DNA from 2 places in the Pseudolabrys sp. genome. Region 2 is predicted to be linked to the other one. Evidence: riboswitches for the same ligand, from Rfam matches in the RefSeq annotation. Region 2 holds a riboswitch; the other holds the start of a gene.
What was found. Region 2 has a riboswitch for cobalamin ahead of AB7F10_RS02070 (TonB-dependent receptor plug domain-containing protein). Riboswitches for the same ligand answer to the same signal wherever they lie in the genome.
Positions count from the first base shown of each region.

Region 1: another riboswitch for cobalamin. It lies ahead of AB7F10_RS11290 (ribonucleoside-diphosphate reductase subunit alpha); the one in region 2 lies ahead of AB7F10_RS02070 (TonB-dependent receptor plug domain-containing protein).

Region 1 covers NZ_JBFWPH010000003.1:378,737-382,387, reverse strand. Annotated here, with positions in the region: gene AB7F10_RS11300 (molybdopterin-dependent oxidoreductase) at 1-253, shown strand, start outside; gene leuB (3-isopropylmalate dehydrogenase) at 366-1,475, shown strand; cobalamin riboswitch at 1,545-1,764, shown strand; gene AB7F10_RS11290 (ribonucleoside-diphosphate reductase subunit alpha) at 1,870-3,651, shown strand, end outside.
Region 2 covers NZ_JBFWPH010000001.1:426,822-430,472, reverse strand. Annotated here, with positions in the region: gene AB7F10_RS02080 (FAD-binding oxidoreductase) at 1-137, opposite strand, end outside; gene AB7F10_RS02075 (thioesterase family protein) at 285-788, shown strand; cobalamin riboswitch at 828-1,055, shown strand; gene AB7F10_RS02070 (TonB-dependent receptor plug domain-containing protein) at 1,173-3,125, shown strand; gene AB7F10_RS02065 (DUF6925 family protein) at 3,144-3,651, shown strand, end outside.

The sequences.
Region 1 (3,651 bases), on a different contig from region 2:
CGTCTGGTTCCGCTGCGCCGAGGGTTACACCAACACCATCGACATGCCGACCGCGCTGCACCCGCAGACGCAGATGACCTTCAAATACGCCAACGAGACGCTGCCGCGCGCCTACGGCTTCCCGATGAAAATCCGGATGCCGACCAAGCTTGGCTTCAAGCAGCCGAAATACGTCGTGGCGATGGAGGTCACCAACGAGGACAGGGGCGGCTACTGGGAAAACCAGGGCTATAACTGGTTCTCGGGGCTGTAGTTTCGGCCCGATTGCGCGCATTGCCGGTATCTGCCCGGCACCTTGCCAAGCAGGATGCGGCGCTTTAGCACTTTGCCCGCATTCCCGCGCATTCTGTTGGTGAGGCGTTTTCATGGCTACCCACAAGCTCCTGCTGCTCCCTGGCGACGGCATCGGCCCCGAAGTGATGGCCGAGGTGAAGCGGCTGATCGCGTTCTTCAATCAAAAAGGCCCCGACACGTTCGAGACCGAAGAGGCGCTGGTCGGCGGCGCCTGCTACGACGCGCACGGCGTCTCCATCACCGACGAGACGATGGCCAAGGCGCACGCCGCCGACGCCTGCATCTTCGGCGCGGTCGGCGGTCCGAAGTGGGACACGGTGCCTTACGAGGTGCGACCCGAGGCCGGCCTGCTGCGGCTGCGCAAGGATCTCGTGCTCTACGCGAACCTGCGCCCGGCGGTGACCTATCCGGCGCTGGCCGATGCTTCCTCGCTCAAGCGCGAATTGGTCGAAGGCCTCGACATCATGATCCTGCGCGAGCTGACCGGCGGCGTTTACTTCGGCGAGCCGAAGACGATCACCGATCTCGGCAACGGCCAGAAGCGCGCCATCGACACGCAGGTTTACGACACCTACGAGATCGAGCGCATCGGCCGCGTGGCCTTCGAGCTGGCGCGCAAGCGCAACAACAAGGTCACCTCGATGGACAAGCGCAATGTCATGAAGTCGGGCGTGCTGTGGAGCGAGGTGATGGGCCAGGTCCATCAGCGCGAATTCAAGGACGTGAAGTACGAGCACATGCTGGCCGACGCCGGCGGCATGCAGCTCGTGCGCAATCCCAAGCAGTTCGACGTCATCGTTTGCGACAACCTGTTCGGCGATATGCTGTCGGACGTCGCTGCGATGCTGACCGGCTCGCTCGGCATGCTGGCCTCCGCTTCGCTCGGCGAGGCCGACGCCAAGACCAAGCGGCGCAAGGCGCTCTACGAGCCGGTGCATGGCTCCGCGCCCGACATCGCCGGCAAGGGCGTCGCCAATCCGATCGCGATGATCGCCTCGTTCGGCATGGCGCTGCGTTACTCGTTCAACCTCGGCAAGGAAGCCGACATGATCGATGCCGCGATCGCCGCGACGCTTGCCAAGGGCCTGCGCACCGGCGACATCGCCGGGCCGGGCACCAAGACGGTCGGCACCACGGAAATGGGCGACGCCATTCTCGCCGAGCTTGAGAAGGCGGCCTGAGTTTTCCCCGCAGTTCCGGCGGCGCAAAACCGCCAGCAAAACAGGCTTGACGAATCGAGCGACCGTGACGCTAAATCTAGGCGTCACGGTCTTTTCGTTTCTACATCTAGTGGAAATGAGAGCTAAGAGGGAACCCGGTGCGCCGGAAACGGCAAGGCCGGGGCTGCCCCCGCAACTGTAAGCGGCGAGCGGCTGTCGAACCTCAGTCACTGGCGCGAAAGCGCCGGGAAGACACAGGCAGCCGCAGCGACCCGCGAGCCAGGAGACCTGCCGTGATCGTTGAGACGTCCTCGGGCGGGGTGCCCCGGCAGGTCGCTTGGTGACACGGCCCTGCGCGGCCGCATGACCCGGCCATCCGCTGCGATTGCCCAGCCCCAACATCACGGGGTTGCTGATGGCCTTCAGTTACGATTTCGACCAGAGCGGTCAATTGGTGCCGCCGCGCAATGCGGCGAAAGCAAACCGTCCGCAGCCGGACTTGCGGCTTGTCCAGAGTGAGCAGGCACGCGCGCAGCAGACACTCAAACCGGCATCCACGCCGGCGCCATTGCCCGCGCCGCTTGCGCCGCCGCCGAAGCCGGACGATCTGAAGCTTGACCGCTCGCGCGACAGCCTGCTCACCGCGTTCGGCAAGCAAACGCTGACCGACCGCTATCTGATGCCGGGCGAAAGTTTCCAAGACATGTTTGCGCGGGTGTCCTGCGCCTTCGCCGACGATGTCGCCCACGCGCAGCGGGTTTACGACGCGATGTCGCGGCTCTGGTTCATGCCGGCGACGCCGGTGCTGTCGAACGGCGGCACCACGCGCGGCCTGCCGATCTCGTGCTTCCTCAACGCCGTGCCGGATTCGCTCGACGGCATCGTCACCACCTGGAACGAGAATGTCTGGCTTGCCTCGAACGGCGGCGGCATCGGCACGTACTGGGGCGGCGTGCGCTCGATCGGCGAATCCGTGAAGACCGGACAGACTTCTGGCATTATTCCGTTCATTCACGTCATGGACGGACTGACGCTGGCGATCAGCCAGGGCTCGCTGCGGCGCGGCTCGGCGGCGGTCTATCTCGACATTCATCACCCGGAAATCGAGGAATTTCTCGAGATCCGGAAAGCGTCCGGGGACTTCAACCGCAAGGGCCTCAACCTCCATCACGGCATCAACGTCACCGACGCCTTCATGGAAGCGGTGCGCGACGGAGCGAAGGTCCCGCTGCGCAGCCCGAAATCCGGCGCGGTGATGCGCGAGGTAGATGCGCGGCAGCTCTGGCAGCGCATTCTCGAAACGCGGCTGCAGACCGGCGAGCCGTACCTGCTGTTCATCGACGCGGTGAACCGCGCGCTGCCCAAGCACCAGCGCGAACTCGGCCTGAAAGTCTCGACCTCCAACCTGTGCAGCGAAATCACGCTGCCGACCGGCCGCGATCACCGCGACGAGGAGCGCACCGCGGTGTGCTGCCTGTCCTCGCTCAATGTCGAGACCTGGGACCAGTGGCACGATCAGCCGGGCTTCATCGAGGATGTGCTGCGCTTCCTCGACAACGTGCTGACGCATTTCATCACCGTCGCGCCGGACGGCATGAAGCGGGCGCGCTATGCCGCGCTGCGCGAGCGTTCGGTCGGCCTCGGCATCATGGGTTTCCACTCGTTCCTGCAATCGAAGGGCATCCCGTTCGAAAGCGCGATGGCGAAGTCGTGGAACCTGACGATGTTTCGCAAAATCCGCCGCGATGCTGACGCCGCTTCCGTCGCACTCGCCGACGAGCGCGGTCCTTGTCCCGACGCGCTGGAGCGCGGCGTCAAGGCGCGCTTCAGTCACAAGCTGGCGATCGCGCCGACCGCCTCGATCAGCATCATCTGCGGCGGCACCAGCGCCTGTGTCGAGCCGATCCCGGCCAACATCTACACGCACAAGACGCTGTCCGGCGCGATCTCGGTGCGCAACCCGTATCTCGCGCGGCTGCTCGCGTCGAAGGGTGCCGACACACCGGAGATATGGCAGTCGATCATCGAGCATGAAGGCTCGGTGGCGCATCTCGATTGTCTCAGCGAAATCGAAAAGGCTGTGTTTCGCACCGCCTTCGAGATCGACCAGCGCTGGGTGATCGAGCTTGCTGCCGACCGCACGCCGTTCATCTGCCAGAGCCAGTCGATCAACATCTATCTGCCGGCCGACATCGAT
Region 2 (3,651 bases):
ATCGTGTTGGCGTGCTGCTCGCGTACCGCCTGCGAGGTCACGACCCGGTTGCCGAAGGCGGCGGTGAGTTCGCCGAGCGCCGCCGACAGCGCCTGCGCCTCCGGTTTGCCGTGAACCGCCTTGACCGCGACCGTCATCGAACGTCTCCGCACCCGCTTATTCCAAACATGCGCGGACCGTGGCCCCGAACCCGCAAGGGGTCAAGGGCGGCGCGGCCGGCCCGCTGGACCGCGGCTTTGCCGCCGGCCTAGATTACGGTTCGTTCCGCCCACGCCCGACCCGCCATGCCCGACATCCTGCATCCGATCCCCGCGCCTTTCGTGTCGTCGCTGATGACGGTCGAGCCGCAATGGATCGACTACAACGGCCATCTCAACATGGCCTATTACAATGTGCTGTTCGACCGCGCCGTGGACGAAGCCTATGAGGCGCTCGGCATCGGCCTGAGCTATCTCAAGCGCACCAACCATTCGACCTTCACCGCCGAGATCCACGTCCGCTATATCCGCGAGATCCACGTCCACGCGCCGGTGCGGGTGTCGTTCCAGCTGATCGATTTCGATGAGAAGCGCATCCACTATTTCGAGGAGCTGCGCCACGCCGAGGAAGGCTGGCTGTCGGCGACCTCGGAAAACATGACGCTGCACGTCGACATGGGCGCCAAGAAGGTCGCGCCGTTCTCGGCGGACACCATGAAAGCCTTGGCGGCGATGAAAGAAGCGCACGTCAAACTGCCCTTCCCCGACGGCGCTGGCCGCAAAATCGCGATGCCGGCCAAAGGCCGATAGCCGCTGTCCCGCCGGGCGATTGACTCGCCGTCAGCCGGTTCCTAACCTGATCGTGACGGTTCCCCTCGGGGATCAAAAGGGAACGCGGTGCAGGCGGGCGTGATCATGTGTTTCGGCACATGCGCGCGGCCGACGATGCCGCGGCTGCCCCCGCAACTGTAAGCGGCGAGTCTTCCGTCATTACGCCACTGGGAACTCGGGTCCCGGGAAGGCGACGGACGACAGCGACCCGCGAGCCAGGAGACCTGCCGTCAGCCGTGGTCACACGCGGACATACTGGTCGGGGCGTACCGGTAGTAGCCGAACCAATCGTGCCTTCGGGCCGTGCGGGGAGACTTCGTTCGCGGTGACGTGCCACCAGGCGTGTTACCCGAGGAGTATCCCATGCGGTCCGCCAGTTTCCTTCCCGAGCCGCGTCACGCGCGGCTTGCTTGCCTGCTTGCGTCGTCTTCCTTCGTCTCCGTCCTGCTGATCGGCCTTCCCGTCACGGCATCCGCGCAGGAGTCCGCCGTCGCGCTGCCGACCATCAATGTCGACAGCCCGACCGGCATCCCGACGCCGATCGACAAGATCGCCAATTCGATCACCGTCATCACCGGCGCGGAGCTTGAACGCGACCAGCGCCGCACCGTGCCGGACGCCTTGCGCACCGTGCCGGGCCTCAACGTCGTCCAGAGCGGCGGCCCCGGCGGGCAAACGTCGGTGTTCATGCGTGGCATGGAAGCCCGGCACGTCAAGGTGCTGGTCGACGGCATCGAGGTCAGCGACCCGAGCACCAATGTCCGCACCTACGACTTCGGCCAGTTGCTGACCGGCGACATCGAACGCATCGAGGTGCTGCGCGGGCCGCAAAGCGGCCTCTATGGCTCGGACGCGATGGGCGGCGTGATCTCGATCACCACCAAAAAGGGCAAAGGCCCGCCGAAAGTCACCGGCATGGTCGAAGGCGGCTCGTTCGGCACCTTCAACCAGAACGCCAGCCTCAGCGGCTCGCAGGTGCAAGATACCGGCGCGAACGTCAACTACGCCTTCAACGTCCAGCACTTCCGCACGACCGACACGCTGGTGACGCCCGAGCGCATCGTTCCGGCCGGCCAGCGCGTCATCAGCGACTACTACGACAACAAGACCTACTCGACGAAACTCGGCGTCGACTTCGGCGACTATGTCACGCTGAACCAGGTCGCCCGCTATACGGACTCCGAATTGCGCTACGGCGGTGGCGCGCCGGGCAACGCCCGGCAAAGCACGCAGAACGTCCACCAGTTCTTCAGCCGCAGCGAAGCCGTCGTCTCGACATTCGACGGTCGCTTCAAGAACTATTTCGGCTTCAATTTCAGCGACCACTGGAACTGGAACAGCTTCGCCGGCGGCGCGCCGACCGTGAACAAGGGCGAACGCTACAAGGTCGACTGGCGCGGCGTCGCGCAGATCATGCAGGGGCAGACGCTGGTGCTCGGCCTCGAACACGACCGCGAAACGCTGGAGACCTCATCCACCAATGCCGAGAACGGCAACAAGGCCGGCTACGTCGAATTGCAATCCGAATTCGCGCAGCGGGTTTTCCTGGTCACGAACATTCGCCACGACATCAATGACCGCTTCGGCGGTCACACGACATGGCGCGTCGCGCCGGCGGTGATCGTGCCGGGCACCGAAACCAAACTGAAGGGCAGCGTCGGCACCGGCTTCAAGGCGCCGACATTGAGCCAGATGTTCGTCAACTTCCCCGGCTTCCCGCCGTTCTTTCCCGCCTTCTTCGGCAATCCCAACCTGAAGCCGGAAACCAGCGTCGGCTACGACGCCGGTTTCGAGCAGCCGCTGTTCAACAACCGCGTCCGGTTCGGCGTTACCTACTTCCACAACGACATCGAAAACCTGATCACCGCCAACGCGGCCGGCACCACCAACGTCAACATCAACAAGGCGAAGACGTCCGGCGTCGAGAGCTTCGTTGCGGTGACGGTCACCGAACGGCTGACGCTGCGGGCCGACTACACCTATACGGACGCCTTCGACGAAACGACCGACCAGCAACTGCTGCGGCGGCCGCGGAACAAAGGCAGCGTCTCGGCGGTGTGGACGCCGGTCGATCCCCTCACCTTGTCGGCCACGCTCGTCTCCGTCGGCCGCTGGAAGGACGTCGACCGGGTCACCTTCGCCCGGATGGATCAGGGCGGCTACACCACGATGAATTTCGCCGCCAATTACAAGGTCAACGAGAACGCCACGGTGTTCGGCCGGATCGACAACCTGTTCGACGCCCGCTATGAGAATCCGAACGGCTACGAACAGCCCGGATTCGGCATCTTCGGAGGTGTCCGGATCTCCAACTGATGGAGCAAAATCCGGACCTTGAGCGCACAAGGCGACATCGTGGCAATCCTGGCGCAACAGGCCTCCGATCCGGCGACCGGCTGGAGCCTCGGCGCATTCGGCGCGATCGCGGAGTTCACGCGCGACGCCGGTGAGCCGGCAGCCATCGAGGCGGCGGGCGGCACGCTCGCCGTCTCCACCGGCCGCGGCGCACTTCGCCTCGCGGCGGTGGAGGGTCTGCGCCTGTTCGCCTCCGAAACCACCACGCGCGAAAACTGGAACCAGCGCGTCTCGCTCTGCCTGCCGGAGCGGGACAGCGCCATGAGCCGCCGCGCCGTATTGACCGAACTCGGTCCCGATGTGGACGCGATCCGTCCGCAGGATCGCGGCGATATCCTGTTCGACCTCGGCCTCGACACGCTGCAGACCGATGCCTGCGTGCGCATGCCGCGCGAGGCCACCGAAGCGCTGCGCGCCTGCTGCGGCCGGCCCGCCTTCGCGCCGGACAGTCCGGCGATGCACATTATCCTCGCGGCCAACCCGCATC